Linked DNA regions of Acetoanaerobium sticklandii. The protein of the gene in region 2 interacts with the protein of the main gene of each other region in a pairwise test. Links are inferred from orthologs where the notes say so. Each region holds a gene or a part of one and is shown on either strand. Other genes may lie near its edges.

Evidence for each region. Proteins that work in one complex are often made in the same cells at the same time.
Region 1: the proteins of rplI (region 2) and lon interact in binary tests that used the Escherichia coli proteins (3 or more experiments, as listed by UniProt). The link is inferred for Acetoanaerobium sticklandii from one-to-one orthologs.

The regions. Positions count from the first base shown.
Region 1 is NC_014614.1:709,433-716,863, reverse strand. Bases 3,332-6,405 are described here. They hold lon (endopeptidase La), read right to left. Parts: upstream 6,020-6,405; coding sequence 3,644-6,019; downstream 3,332-3,643. Other genes in these bases: CLOST_RS03230 (chromate transporter), read left to right, coding at 6,163-6,405; yihA (ribosome biogenesis GTP-binding protein YihA/YsxC), read right to left, coding at 3,332-3,644. Outside these bases: CLOST_RS03265 (NAD(P)/FAD-dependent oxidoreductase), read right to left, coding at 1-348; CLOST_RS03260 (hypothetical protein), read right to left, coding at 358-648; CLOST_RS03255 (MGDG synthase family glycosyltransferase), read right to left, coding at 629-2,050; CLOST_RS03250 (DUF881 domain-containing protein), read right to left, coding at 2,073-2,768; CLOST_RS03245 (hypothetical protein), read right to left, coding at 2,775-2,972; more of yihA, read right to left, coding at 3,036-3,331; more of CLOST_RS03230, read left to right, coding at 6,406-6,690; CLOST_RS03225 (chromate transporter), read left to right, coding at 6,735-7,181; ATP-dependent Clp protease ATP-binding subunit ClpX, read right to left, coding at 7,245-7,431.
Region 2 is NC_014614.1:2,693,531-2,702,030, reverse strand. The notes cover bases 5,290-8,289. They hold rplI (50S ribosomal protein L9), read left to right. Parts: upstream 5,290-6,564; coding sequence 6,565-7,014; downstream 7,015-8,289. Other genes in these bases: dnaB (replicative DNA helicase), read left to right, coding at 7,039-8,289; CLOST_RS13000 (DHH family phosphoesterase), read left to right, coding at 5,290-6,564. Outside these bases: CLOST_RS13045 (CvpA family protein), read left to right, coding at 1-370; sulfurtransferase-like selenium metabolism protein YedF, read left to right, coding at 482-1,093; CLOST_RS13035 (putative Se/S carrier protein), read left to right, coding at 1,097-1,345; CLOST_RS13030 (DUF951 domain-containing protein), read left to right, coding at 1,378-1,578; rpsF (30S ribosomal protein S6), read left to right, coding at 1,709-1,996; CLOST_RS13020 (single-stranded DNA-binding protein), read left to right, coding at 2,025-2,474; rpsR (30S ribosomal protein S18), read left to right, coding at 2,511-2,747; CLOST_RS13010 (flavodoxin family protein), read left to right, coding at 2,819-3,454; CLOST_RS13005 (YybS family protein), read left to right, coding at 3,613-4,563; more of CLOST_RS13000, read left to right, coding at 4,579-5,289; more of dnaB, read left to right, coding at 8,290-8,364; CLOST_RS12985 (GNAT family N-acetyltransferase), read left to right, coding at 8,374-8,500.

The sequences.
Region 1 (7,431 bases), 2.0 Mb from region 2 along the record:
ATTTTCAGCAAGAGTATAAGCTGCAAACAACCCTGCTGGACCACTTCCTACAACTAAAACTCTTCCATTTTTTTTCAAATGCCCTTTTTTTAAAGGAGTAGGTTCAGGTTTTTTATATTCTTTTACATTTGGATCTTTAATTGATTTTAAAATCTTGTCTGGATTATCTACTTCAACTAGCACTTGATAAACAAAATCTATTTTTCCTTTTTTTCTTGCATCTATAGATTCTCTTACTATTTTATATTGCATTCTCTGGTCTTTAAGCTTTAATTTTTTTCTGATTTTAAATGTCAAATCTTGCATATTATCTTCTATGCCAATTTTTAAATTGGAAATAAGTATCATTTTTTTCTCCTATATAGTTATTGAGATAAACATATCCATGCTTTCTATCTCGAAACATTCTTGATTTACTATTTTAGTTATTTCATTAAAATCTATATTTTGCTTTTCTACATGTAAATCATAAACCAAAACTCTATAGCTAGGTTTAATTTTATCTTTAAATTGTTCTAATGGATTTACTTTAATTACATCTAACGAAAAAAGCTGAGTTTCTAAAGTAACCTCATCGCTATACCTAAATATATCAAACGATATCACATTGTCATACGGGCTTGGTTTTTCAATACTTATATAATTCATTATCTCTCCTTTTAAAACATTCCTCACTCATAAGATTATATATCTTATATAAAGCACTCTTTGTATTTATACTTAGATTATTGTCAATACTATAATCTTCTACTTCATTTTCATCATAAGAATCATTAGCTTCATATATTTTTTTCTGATTATCAATTATTTGATTTCTATAATCCTCATCGTATTTTAGCTGAGAAAGATATGCTAAAAAGCTACTGTCTTCAGCTGTATATATTCCTAAATTATTGTTTAAAAGAAACTCAGTGTTTCTTTCTTCTTGCCCAGGTAAGTACTCTCTTATCACAATAGGAAGCCTACATGCCATAGCCTCTGTTATACTAATGCCACCAGGCTTTGTTATAATAACATCACTCATTTTCATTATTTCATCTATGTTTTTAACAAACCCGAGCACCATGATTTGGTTATTATAGTCTTTTTCTTTCTTTAAATATAGTATTTCTTCATAAAGCTCTTGATTGTTTCCACAAACGACTAAAATGTTTGACAGCTCATTATGTCTAGAAGAACTATGAAGGTTAATAGAGCTATTATTTTCATGCTCAATAAGAAGCTTTACATAGTCCTTTATATTTCCTATTCCGTATCCTCCACCCATAATCAAGTATGTGAATTTATCTCCTAGGGCATAGTCATCTGTTAAAAAATCATGGTTTTCTTTAAGAAACACATGGTTTTTTCTTAATTCTATTTTGTCATATGTGTTATTAAATGAATCTTTAATCGGAATACCAAAAAATTTAGCTTTCACATTGTCATGTTCATCTTTTTCAAGTAATTCAGGTTTTACTTCATTAAGAAAGTATTTAAGTCTATCTGATGCAAAAATAAAAAAATCACTTGCATCATTAAGCCACGATGGATGAACTACGTAATCAGTTACTACAGTTAGTATACATGCATTTAATCCTTCTTCTGATTTTACATACTCGTATATTTCTGTAAGCTCAAGTAATTCACCAATAAATGGGTGGGTACAAATTATAAAGTTAGGCTTTTGCTTTTTTAATATAGACATAAGCTTTTTTTTGATTATTACTTTATTAAAAATATCTGTAACTGTGATTTCCTCTTCTTGAATCTTCTGCTTTAATTTTTTAGAGCTTCTTTTAAATTTTCTAGGATTCTCTAAAGCTTTTTCTGCTTCCTTTTTATATAAGAACGAGTAGACATTTGGTATATACTTAATCGCTTTTAGGTAATACTCAGTAAAAACCTTATTAATCAAAGGATTTACATCTCCTAAAATATCGAAAATATCCACTTTAATTTTTTTTGAATCTATTTTTTGATTCTCCAGATAATCTTTTAGGGCATTTGAAACACTTATATGTCCATATCCAGCTGTTACTGTCAAAATAAGCACATTTATTTCTTTCAATTCAAACCCTCCTAAAGTTGCTTTATAAGACTTCTTTTATATACTCTGGACTTTTAATATAGTCCAGCTTTGGGAGTATCAAACTATTTTCAACTTTAAAATTAATTGATAGATTATATCCATTTTTCATTATATCTATTATAGGGCTTTTGGTATTTACATAATTTAGCAGCTTCGCACTGTTTCCAATTGCATTTACCTCATATGGCGGAGCTATTGCTACAGCGTTGATGTTAATATGATTACCAGCTAGAGTTATTTCAGACATAGAATTTATTCTCTGCCCGTTTATACTTATAGCTTCACAGCCTTCGCTTTTTAGCTCATTGACTAAAATAATAAATAGCTTTCTTTCTTCCATAAGATATGCTAAATTTCTATCATCATGGGTATCGATTATTATTCTAATCCCAGGACCTTCTACACTTGTATATGCCATAAGATTTTTTAAGTAATCCGCTTTGTTTTTGTATTCCATTAAAGCTTGATTTTCATCGGATGTTTTATCTTCCAATTTTTCAATTTCCCTCTCATAGGCTTTCTTTTGCTTCATAAGAGTATAGCTTTCAATTCTCTCTTTGTTTATTTTAGTTATAGTGTCTCTCATTATAAACGAACCATCAGAGCTGATTTGATAAGGACTTTTTATCTGAATTCCTATGAGGATACCTAGTATCATAGTCATAATCAAAAAACATCTAACAGATTTCAAAGCCATAACTCATTACTCCCATCTAGAATCTTCTATATATTCTTCTAGTTCCTTTACTCTATTTTCAAGCAAAGCCATTCTAACTTCTAGAGTTTCACTTTCTTCATTTTTTTCTCTAACCTTTTTTATAAAGAAATACCCTAGAACAAATGGAACAATAATCATACCTAATAAAACTAGAATATTTGTCCCTTGGATAAGATAAATCATAAATAAGCTAGCTCCTTTTTTCAGAAAAGACCCTACCCCAGGTAGAGTCTTTTCATATAATATCTATTCTACAGTTATATTATATCCATCTTGCTCAAAAATATTTACAATATGGTTCCAAATTTCATCTTTTCCTGTTTTTTTAAGGGAAGATATAGGAAGTATCTTCTCTCCATGATAGTCCAGTTTTTTTCTCATCATAGAAAAAGTTTTTTGAAAAGCCCCTCTTGATATCTTATCTGATTTTGTTGCAATAATTGTTACTGGGATATTGTAATGCACTGCATATTTGTACATCAAAATATCATCTTCCTTTGGCTCATGTCTAATATCAAGTAGCAGGAATATATGTCTCAAATCCTGACTGTTTTCAAAATACTCCTGCATTACAGTTCCCCAGTGTTGACGTTCTGTTTTAGCAGTTTTTGCGTAGCCATAGCCTGGCAAATCAACAAAGTAGAATTCTTCATTGATTTTGTAAAAATTAATAGTTCTTGTTTTTCCAGGATTTTGACTTACCCTTGCTAAACTTCTTCTATTTAGAAGAGTATTAATTGCAGAAGACTTACCTACATTGGATCTTCCTACAAAAGCAACCTCTGGCAATTCATCATGAGGATACTGAGTTTTAGACATTGCACTTATTACTAGTTCAATTGATTTTAATTTCATTATTTTTCATCCTTTTTTACTTGCTGTTTTTTTTCGCTTTTATCCATGATAAGCGCATGTTCTAGAACCTCATCCATATTTGAAACTAGAACGAATTCTAGTTGCTTTCTTATATTTTGAGGTATATCATCTATATCTCTTTTGTTGTCCAGAGGAAGCAGTACTTTTTTTATTCCAGCTCTATGAGCTGCAAGTACTTTCTCTTTTATTCCTCCAACAGGCAGTACTTTTCCTCTTAAAGTTACCTCTCCAGTCATAGCAAGCTCACCACTTACCGGAATCTTGCTTAGTGCTGATAAAAGAGCTGTAGCCATGGTAACTCCAGCAGATGGGCCGTCTTTTGGGATGGCTCCCTCTGGAATATGAACATGTATATCTTTTTCCTTGTAAAACTCCGGCTCTATGCCATATCTATCTGCTATTGATCTAACATAGCTCATACCAGCTTTAGCAGATTCCTTCATTACATTTCCTAGCTGACCTGTTAATTCCAGCTTTCCTGAACCTTGCATTGTAGTTACCTCTATAGTAAGAGTATCTCCTCCTACAGGTGTCCAAGCTAATCCCGTCACGCTTCCTATTTCAGGTTTTTCTGATACAGTTTGGTATCTAAATATAGGCTTTCCAAGATATTTTTCCATATTTTGCTTGGTAATCGTCACTGATTCAAGTTTTGGATTTTCTACCTTGCTCTTTGCCGCTTTTCTGCAAAGCTGCCCAATTTTTCTCTCTAAATTTCTTACTCCAGACTCTCTTGTATATTTTGAAATTACTAGCTTTAGATTCTCATCAGATATCTTTAAAAAGTCCTCAGAGAGTCCATGCTCTTTTAGCTGTTTAGGAAGCAAATAAATCCTTGCAATCTTAAGCTTTTCTTCCTCTGTATAGCCTGAAATTTCTATTACTTCCATCCTATCTAAAAGCGGTCTAGGTACTGTAGATAAAGAGTTTGCAGTAGTTATAAAAAGCACTTTTGAAAGATCAAAAGGTATCTCCATATAGTGATCAGTAAAATCTTTGTTTTGCTCTGGGTCTAGAACCTCTAGCATCGCAGATGCAGGATCTCCTCTAAAATCAGATGCCATTTTATCTATTTCATCAAATAAAAATACTGGATTTTTAACCTTTACTTCTTTTATAGCATTTATAATACGACCTGGTATTGCTCCCACATAAGTTCTTCTATGTCCTCTTATTTCTGCTTCATCTCTAACTCCACCAAGAGAAACCCTAACAAACTTTCTGTTAAGAGATCTAGCAACTGATTTTGCTATAGATGTCTTTCCTACTCCAGGAGGCCCTACTAAGCATAGGATAGGTCCTTTCATAGATTTTGACAGCTGTCTTACTGCTAGATATTCTATTATTCTTTCTTTTACTTTTTCAAGGCCAAAGTGGTCTTCGTCAAGTATGCTTTCAGCAAGCTTGATATCAAGCTTATCCTTGCTTTCCTTATCCCATGGAAGAGCAAAGAAATTATCAAGATATGACCTTATTACTCCACCTTCTGCTGATGATGGCGACATTCTTGATAGTCTTGCTATTTCCTTTTCTATCTTTTCTTTTATTTCCTTTGATACCTTTAGCTTTTTCAATTTTTCTTTGTATTCATCTAGCTCATCAGAAACCTCTTCGTCTTCACCTAATTCTCTTTGAATAGCTTTAAGCTGTTCACGAAGGTAGTATTCCTTTTGAATTTTATTAACTTGCTTTTTCACTCTTATATTTATAGTTTTCTCAATTTCTAATACTTCAATTTCCTCAAGCAATATTCTATAGATTTCTTCCAGTCTAAGCTTTGGATCAAAAATTTCTAAAATATTTTGCTTTTGAGCTGGCTTTAATATGATATTTGCAGCTACAGTATCAGCAAATCTGCTAGGCTCATCTATGTCAGCCAAGGTTATTAATACCTCTCCAGATACTTTGTTTCCTATATTTACATACTCTTCAAAAGTATCTAGCACCAATCTCATAGTTGCATCTATATCTTTTTCTTCTCTAAGCTCCTCAGAATAAATAGCTTCTTGGATTTTTGCTCTAAAATATGGTTCAATCTGATAGAGCTCTTTTATTTTCGCTCTTGATATACCCTCTACCAATACTCTTATGGTGTTTCCAGGAAGTTTTAGCATTTGCTTGATTTTACAAATAGTTCCTATGTTATAAAAATCATCCTCAGTCGGGATATCTATTTCTGGATCCTTTTGAGTTGTTAAAAATACTAGCTGTTCATTTACCATAGCCTCTTCAAGAGCTATTATAGATTTTTCTCTTCCCACATCAAAGTGCAGTACCATGTATGGGAATATAGATATTCCTCTTAAGGGAATAATTGGCATGTCTACTGTTTTCATTTTATAATTTTTTGCCATAACTATGCTCCTTTCAATATATAACTATCAATATATAGCGTATATATAATTAATTTCTTTATTTTCATAGACTTATTTTTCATACTAATGATATCATAAAAGTAGGATATCTTGCATTATTAATCAACAAAGGAGTTTTTATTGTGTTTAAATTTTTTCTGACATTTTTCAAGGTTGGTCTCTTTACCTTTGGTGGCGGTTATGCCATGGTTCCCATTATGGAAACTGAGCTAGTTAAAAAAGGGCAACTACTTTCTTCAGAAGAATTCGTAGATTATATTTCTGTAGCTCAAAGCTTTCCCGGTCCTATTGCTGTCAATTTGTCTGTACTTATGGGCTATAGAATCCATGGCCTTATAGGGGCTATTCTTTCATTACTTGGAACTGTTCTGCCTTCGTTTATAATAATTTTATTTATTTCTTTGTTTTACTCTAAAACTAGAAATTCCAAAATATTAGACGGATTTTTTTCAGGTATTATACCAGTGGTTCCTGCACTACTTGGATTTTCATTTATAAACATTTTTCAAAAAAGCAACAAAAAAGCTTCATCAATTGCTCTTATTGCTATGACTTTTTTAGCTGTAGCTTTTTTTGATGTAAATCCACTATTTATAATCTTAGGGGGGGTGCTTTTAGGTATATGCAAATATTACTGTCACTCTTCTTAGCTTTCTTACAGATTGGTTCTGTTAGTTTCGGGGGAGGCTATGCTATGCTCCCATATATAGAAACCATGATTATTGAAAATCACGGATGGCTTACTAATTCAGAATTTCTAGATATCCTTGCAATATCTCAGGTTACCCCTGGTCCAATTGCCATAAATGCTGCTACCTTCATAGGCTTTAGATATTTAGGGTTTTGGGGAGCAGTTTCAGCTACTGTTGGCATAGTATGCGGACCATTTATATTCATGAGCATAGTAACTAGATTCATTGAAAAATATAAATCAAGTGATATCTCAGAGTATATATTTACTTTTTTAAGACCTATAACTTCTGCGCTGATTTTATCTGCGGCCTATTCGACTTTACTAAAAAGCGTAATCGATTTAAAATCGTTTATTATATTTTCAGCATCTTTGATGCTCCTGCTTTTCACTAAGCTTCATCCTATTGTGATACTTATGTTTTTTGGTTTTGTAGGTTTATTTATATAATTAATTAAGGGATGCTGTTGCATCCCTTAATTAATTATTTTAAGTTTTGAACTTCTAAACTTTCTAAGCTGTCTCTTCTGGGGTATCATCTTTTTTATTAGACTTAAGAATTACATAAGGCTGTTTATTATCTGTGATGCTCTCCTTAGTAATAACTACCTTTTCTATATCATCTCTAGACGGAACCTCATACATTATATCCATCATAACTTTTTCTAAAATACTTCTAAGTCCTCTCGCTCCAGTTTTC
Region 2 (8,500 bases):
GAGGTATCAGCTAATAATGCATGAGCTGATTACTAAAATAATTTCTGTATTTTGGTATCAAGCTTTGGATTTGGACCCTAAGGTTTTGGCAGTTAGCTTGTTTATAGTAGTGTCTATACTCATAAATATAGTTTTCTATACCCTTCATAGCTTTTTTAATAAAAAATCTCTAAAATGGATAGATAAAAATTTAGGTCTAGTCTTTGGGTTATTTAAATCCATACTTTATATTATGATTTTGGTAGCCTTAATAGACCCTATAATTCAAAAGCAGATGGGCAGTGAGATTCATGAGCTACTCACAAATACGAGGCTTTTAAAATATTTCTACTCGTATAACTTTATCTTTGATATATTTACCAAGCTTTAGATATTAAGCTAATGCTAGAAATTCATAGCTTGAAGCTAACATGAAAAGCTTATCAATGAGATATGTTAACCATTTTTTATATTTAGAGTATATTAAAAGGAGAACGAGATTATGGAGATTAAAAAATTAAACTGTGAAAAAATGGCTTGTCCTATGCCTGTCATAAAAACCAAGCAAGAGCTAGAAGGCATAGAAAAGGGAGCTTTAGAGGTTACAGTTGACAATAAAACAGCTAAAGAAAACTTACTGAAGCTAGCAGCTTCACTTGAGATGGCTGTGGAGCTAAAGGAAGAAGAAAATCTATTCAAAATCACTTTTATAAAAACAAAAGAAGGTTCTACTCGTCAATCAAACGAGCAAGAATTAGAAGAAATTAAAATAGAAGCTCAAAATGAGGTAGTACTTATAGGCTCAAATCTGCTTGGAAGTGGAGATGAAGAGCTAGGAAAGATTCTTATGAAAGGCTTTATATATACTCTTAGTGAAACAAAGCCTTATCCTAAAAAGATGCTTTTTATTAACAGCGGAGTTAAGCTAACAGCAGAAAATGAAGAAGCTATTGAAAACCTTAAAAAAATGGAAGCAGAGGGCGTAGAAATATTATCTTGTGGAACCTGCCTAGATTTTTACAATATAAAGGGCAATTTAGCTGTTGGAAGAGTAGCTAACATGTATGACATAGTAGAAGCCTTAAAGCAAAATCCAAATAGATTGGCGGTTTAGATTATGTATGTAATAAGTTTTGCATCAACTCACCACGCTATGTTTGCTGAGCAGATGCTAAAAAAAGCTGATATAAAAATAATGGTAATTCCTACTCCAAGACAAATAGACAAGAGCTGTGGGATATCTATAAAGTTTAACGGGACTCTTATGGACAAGGTAATAGAAGTTATGGAAAAATATAATATAGATGTAAAGGGTATATTCGAAATAATGCCGGATTTAAGTGTAGTAGTGCATTATCCGAAGTAGGTAGCCTTTTATCTAAAGAGAGGAAGATTTTCATGCCTATAAAATTTGAAATTGGAGATGTTGTAGAGCTTAAGAAAAACCATCCTTGTGGAGGTAACACCTTTGAAATCATGCGTATTGGCATGGATTTTCGCATAAAGTGTTTCACGTGTGACAAGCAGCTTTGGATAGAAAGAGCTGAGCTTGAGAGAAGACTCAAAAAACATATAAGCAAGGATGAAGCAAAAAAATAATCTGCTTAAGTTCAAAAAAATTGCTTTTTGCTATGAAAGCTGATATTATAGATTAGTATGAGATTTAATACTTGTCTCATCTTTCTGCTCTAACGTTAGAGCCGTACAGTCCAAAGGGAGGTGAAATGTAATGAGAAATTATGAATTAATCTATGTTCTTAGACCAAACCTAGAAGAAGAAGCTAAAACTGCTGTCCTTGACAAAGTTAAAGGCATCATCGAGTCTAGCGGAGAGGTAGTAAAAGTAGATACATGGGGAACTAGAAAGTTAGCCTATGAAATCGAAAAACTTACAGAGGGTTACTATGTTCTTATCAACTTCAAGTCAACTACTGAAGTTCCTAAAGAAATCGATAGAAACCTAAAGATTATGGATAACGCAATTCGTCACATGATCGTAAAGCTTGACGAAAAATAATAACGATACAAAGTAAGGTGGGATATTGATGAACAGTGTAATACTTATAGGAAGACTCACAAGGGATCCGGAATTAAGATACATTCCTTCAACAGGAAATGCTCTCACCACCTTTTCCATTGCGGTAGACAGAGCTTTTACTGGTAAAGATGGTCAAAAACAGACAGACTTTTTTAACATAGTAGTATGGGGAAAAAGCGCTGAATACTGTGCCAACTATCTTGCTAAGGGAAGACTAGCTGCTGTAAAAGGCTCTATCCAAAATAGAACCTATGATACAAAGGAAGGCGAAAAAAGGTATATCACTGAGATTGTTGCCGAGAATGTTCAGATACTGGAATGGGGCGACAAAAGTGAGAGAACGAGTAATTCATCTTTTAGAAGTGCTTCTAGCAATCAAAATGACAATGTTTTTGAACCTGAGGGTTTAGATTCAGATGGATTCCGTGCTCTGGATGATGATGACGTACCATTTTAAGCCAGTTTTATTACCTTAAAGAAGGAGGGAAAAAAGATGGCTATGCAAAAAGGAAATGCAAGAAGAAGAAGAAAAAAAGTTGATCCGTTCGCGGGTAAAAAAATAAATATGATAGACTACAAAGATGTAAATCTACTAAAGAAATATATCTCTGAAAGAGGTAAGATTCTTCCAAGAAGAATTACTGGTACATCAGCTAAAGCTCAAAGAAAACTTACTTTAGCTATAAAAAGATCAAGAAATATCGCTCTTTTACCATATGTTGTAGACTAAATACCAAACCCAAATCTGAGAGATTTGGGTTTTTTTCTAATTATAATTTAATTATTAAAGGAGGCAGAAAAATGAAAGTAGTAGCATTTAATGGTAGCCCTAAAAAAGAAGGTAATACTTATCATGCTATAAAGCTTGTAGCAGATGAACTTGAAAGCCAAGGGATAGAAGTAGAAATCGTTCATGTTGGAAATAAAGCTATAAGAGGATGTATGGCATGTGGTGCTTGCTATAAATCAAAAGATGAGCAGTGTATAATGAAAGACGATGAAGTAAACAGCTATATTCAGCTAATGAAAGAAGCAGATGGAGTAATACTAGGTTCACCAGTATACTTTTCTGCTGTTGCAGGTACTATGAAATCGTTTTTAGATAGAGCATTTTATGTGTCTAGTGCAAATGGAAACCTGTTAAGACATAAGGTGGGAGCAAGTGTAGTTGCAGTTAGACGCTCTGGAGGAGTTCCTGCATTTAACCAGCTTAACAACTACTTAAACTATGCTGAGATGATGGTTCCTTCATCTAACTACTGGAATGTAATACATGGAAGCAAACCTGGTGATGCTCTTCAAGATGAAGAAGGAATGCAAATTATGAGAATACTTGGTAAAAACATGGCATATATGATGAAATTAATGGATACAAAAGAGGCTAAAGAATTGAAGCCAGACCAAGAGAAAAAGGTTGCTATGAGCTTTATTAGGTAGTATCAGAATAAATCATTAGACTTGAAGAATAGATTTATACGCAAAGATAAAAATTTCATCAGCTAACAACTCATATATCCTCTAGATTTTAGAACTATTTTTACTCTATCTGGTTTATGGTATAATATCTTGATAGACTACTTTAGGAGCTGATGCTGTTGCAAGAACCAAAACCAAAGAAAAAAAATATAGATTTTAATAGGAAAAGTCTTATAGAGTCCTCATTACTTACCGTGATAGGAGTAATATTCATATTAATAGGTACTTATGTGCCGTTTTTATCGTTTCTATCGCTATTTACATCTGTGCCTGTAATTATAACTACCTACAGAAACAAAATGTATTATGGATTATTAAGCGCAGTTACAACGACAGTTATTTTAGGATTTTTTATTCACCCCATAACTGCTTTTTCTGCTCTTTTAGTATTTCTCATTCCAGGGGTATGCATAGGCTTTTTTATGAGAGAAAAGCGTCCTGCTTTTGAGAGTGTATTTTATGGATTTCTAGCTATGACCTTTACTACAGTAGTTTTTATGCAAGTGCTTTCGTTATTTCTCAGTATAGATATTTTAGACAGCATACTTGCAATACTTAGAGAATCTCTCAATCTTCAATATGAGATTATAAAAGAAATTCCGAATGTAAAAAAACCTAATGTAGAAGAAATCCTTAGCTCAGTTAAGCTGTTTTTCCCTTCTATAATAATTGGCTCTACGCTCATTATGTCGTTTTTGAACTATTATATGTCAGCTCTTATAATACGAAGAACTGGTGATAAAAACCATGTGGCGAGCATCACAGAATTTTCTATGCCAGGGAATATATCTCTTGGTGTGCTGATTATTTATCTGCTTACTTTGGTTTCTGGATATTTTAATTATCCTTATTATGAAACCTTAGTTTTAAATATGGCTGCTATTTTTATACTTTTATTCTTCTTGCAAGGGATAGCAGTGATAGGATATTTCTTTAAACATGCTAAGCTAAATAAAAGTGCAAAGACTATTTATATTCTTCTGCTGATTGTACTACTGCCCGTATCTAGTTTTATATCAATAATAGGATTTGCAGATGCTGTATTTAATTTTAGAAGATTAAAAAGATAGCTTGGGAGGAATGTAATGAAAACTAGCCTTAAGATAAATATACCTGAATCAAAAGCCTATCTTCTTATTATAGGAATTCTAAGCATTACTTTACTGTATTTTAACCTATATATAGGCTCTGCTGCTCTTTTGCTGCTTTTGTATCTCATTTACTATAACCACAAGATTATTTCAAAGAGAAATCTTCAGTGGGTGGAGTATATAGAAACCTTATCCATGGATATGGACAAAACTGCAAAGCAGACCCTTATAGATTTTCCACTTCCTTTATGTATACTTAACAATACTGGAAATCTGACTTGGTATAATGGAAAATTCAGTAAGCTAGTAAAGCAAAATGATATGATAGAAAAGCCTATCGATGAGGTAGTACCTTCTATAATGCTCGATAACTTTACAAAATCAGACACTACTAATATGCAGACCCATACTCAAATTGGAAATAAAATCTTTGATATAAAATACAACATCATAGAAAATGAAAATCATGAGAAATCATTTGCACTTTATTTCTTTGATGTAACAGAGTTCAATGAATTAAAAACCGCCTATGAAATGGTCAAGCCAGTTATCATAAATCTTCAAGTAGACAGCTTTGACGAGGTTCTGGATTCAGCATCAGAGGATGTAAGACCAATAATAGAGGCAGAGGTAGAACGAACTATTAAGCTATGGACAAATAAGCATTCAGGTGCATTTAGAAAAATTACCAAGGACAAATATCTGGCATTTATGGATGAAAAAGCATTGGGTGATTTAGAAGCTGATAAATTTTCTATTTTGGATGAAATTAGAAAGATAGACCATGGAAACTCTCTACCGCTTACTCTGAGCATAGGGGCAGCTTCTATGGCAAGCGACTTATCATCAACCTACAAAAACTCTATAACCTCGCTGGACTTAGCTCTAGGAAGAGGTGGAGACCAAGCGGTAATAAGAAGAGATGAGCGCTCTATTTTCTATGGAGGAAGATCCAAGGCTGTAGAAAAGAAAACTAGAGTAAAAGCAAGAATTATTGCTCATGCGCTTAGAGACTTAATAAATGAGAGTGAATCTGTAATCATTATGGGGCATCATAACCCAGATCTAGATTCTATGGGCTCGGCTATAGGTATGTATGGAATTTGTAAGATGCTTAGTAAAAAAGCCCATATAGTTTTAGACCATCCAAACTCATCTATAGATGTGCTTTATGATAGATTAAAAGCAAACGATAATTTTAAGAGTGTATTTATGGCAAAAGAAGAAGCTCTTAGGGTAATGACTCCTTCGACTCTATTAATTGTTGTAGATACTCATAGACCGAGTTTTACAGAGCATCCTGCACTACTTGATATCTCAGAAAGAATAGTGCTTATTGACCATCATAGAAGAGGAGTCGAGTTTATTGATAAAGCTGTGCTTGTGTATCATGAAACCTATGCATCCTCTGCGAGTGAAATGGTCACAGAGCTAATCCAGTATGTAAAGGATAGACCATATATAGATACCTTGATTGCAGAATCATTGCTTTCGGGAATTACGCTAGACACAAAGAACTTCACTTTTAAAACAGGGGTTAGAACCTTTGAAGCCGCTGCGTTTTTAAGAAAATTTGGAGCGGATACCATAGCTGTTAAGCAGCTTTTTCAAGGAGATTTAGATAGTTTCCTAGTAAAAGCTGAAGGAATAAAAAATGCGAAAATTTTGGGAGGAAGCATTGCAATTACTTCTTGTCCTGAAAACCTTGAAAACCCATCTTTAATTGCCGCTCAGATAGCAGATGAACTGCTCAACATCAGGGGAGTAAAAGCTTCATTTACAGTAGCAAAAAGAAGCGATGGACTAGTATTTATAAGTGCTAGGTCACTATCCGATGTCAATGTTCACATGCTGATGGAAAAACTAGGCGGAGGAGGGCATATAGATACTGCAGGAGCCCAGCTTAAGGATGTATCAACAGAAGAAGCAGTAGAAAAAGTAGAAGAGCTAATAATGGAATTTTTAAAGGAGGAAGAATAGATGAAAGTTATATTTTTAAAGGACGTAAAGGGAACAGCTAAAAAAGGCGAAATGAAGGAAGTAAGCGATGGCTATGCACGTAACTTTTTAATTCCAAAAGGAGTGGCAAAGGAAGCTACAGCAAGCTCAATAAACGATTTGAATCAACAAAAAACAGCTGAAAGCTTAAAAAAACAAAAAGAAGAGCAAGATGCTAAGGATTTAGCAGAAAAGCTAAAAGCTATAACTGTAACTATGTATTCAAAAGCTGGAGATGGGGGCAAATTATTTGGCTCAATTACATCAAAGGACATAGCAGAAAGACTAAATAAGGAACATAAAATTGATATAGATAAGAGAAAAATCCTATTAGATGATCACATAAAAATGCTTGGGTCTCACACAGTTCCAGTTAAGCTTCATCAAAATGTTACTGCTGAGTTTCGCGTAGAAGTAAAGCAAAAGGATTAATCAACTTATCCAGGAGGTAGGCTTATGGAGGGGAAATTACCGCCTCATTCCATCCAAGCTGAGCAATCAGTTCTTGGAAGTGTTTTAATTGATAGAGAAGCAATGCTTGTAGTAAGTGATGTACTTCAAGAGGATGATTTTTATAAGGATGCTCACAAAGAGATATTCCACTGCATGATGGATTTGTACAAAAAAAGCGAGCCTATAGACCTTATAACCTTGTCAGAAGGCTTAAAAAAGAGATCATCTCTGGATATGGTAGGAGGAATCACTTATCTTACTGGGCTTTCTACTGCTCCTGACTTTACTCGTCATGTAAGCAAGTATGCAGAAATAGTAAAAGAAAAATCCATACTACGTAAGCTTATAAAAGCATCAGGCTTTATAATGGAGCGAAGCTATGCAGGAGAAGATGAAGTAGCTGACTTACTAGAACAGGCTGAAAAAAGCATATTTGATATATCACAATCTAAAAGTCAAAAGAGCATGGCGGCTATTTCACAGGTGCTGCTAAGCGCATACGAAATATTGGAAGAGCTGTATAGAAATAAAGGAAGTATTACAGGCCTTACTACTGGCTTTATAGATTTAGACAGAAAAACCAATGGGCTTCAAAAAACCGATTTAGTGCTTATTGCAGCTAGACCAGCTATGGGAAAAACTGCTTTTGCGTTAAATATTGCTCACAATGCAGCTCTTAAGGATAGCTGTAAAGTAGCTCTATTTTCTATGGAGATGAGTAAAGAACAGCTCATTCAAAGGATGATAGCAGCAGAGAGTAGAGTTGAGCTAAATAAGCTTAAAAATGGAAATCTGGATGAGGAAGAATGGCCAAAGGTCATAACTGCAATGGAAGTTCTTTCCAAGACAGATATTTATATAGATGATACTCCAGGAATAAGCGTAGTAGAGCTAAGGTCAAAATGCAGAAGGCTTAAAATGGAAAAAGGACTAGATATGGTTCTTATCGATTACCTTCAGCTTATGGAGTCAGATTCAAAAGGAGAAAGTCGTCAGCAAGAAATATCGAAGATATCGCGTTCACTAAAAATATTAGCGAAAGAATTAGAATGTCCAGTAATAGCTCTATCTCAGCTATCGCGTGCCCCAGAGCAGCGTTCGGATCATAGACCTATACTATCTGACCTGAGAGAATCAGGAGCAATAGAGCAGGATGCTGACCTTGTGATGTTTCTATACAGAGATGAATACTATCATGAGGATTCAGACCAAAAAAACATAGCAGAGGTTATTATTGCAAAGCACAGACATGGAGAAACAGGTATGGTTCCTCTGACATGGCTTGGACAGTTCCAGTTATTTCACAATGTAGCCCACATGAGGGAGTAAAGCATTAATATGGATGATAAGATTATACTATGGGGAAATAAAGTAAGTGTAAGGTCAATGCGTAAGGAAGATGTGGAAAAAATGCTCCACTGGTCCTTGCATGACGATTTGCTTTTTTACGATTACAATTTCCCCT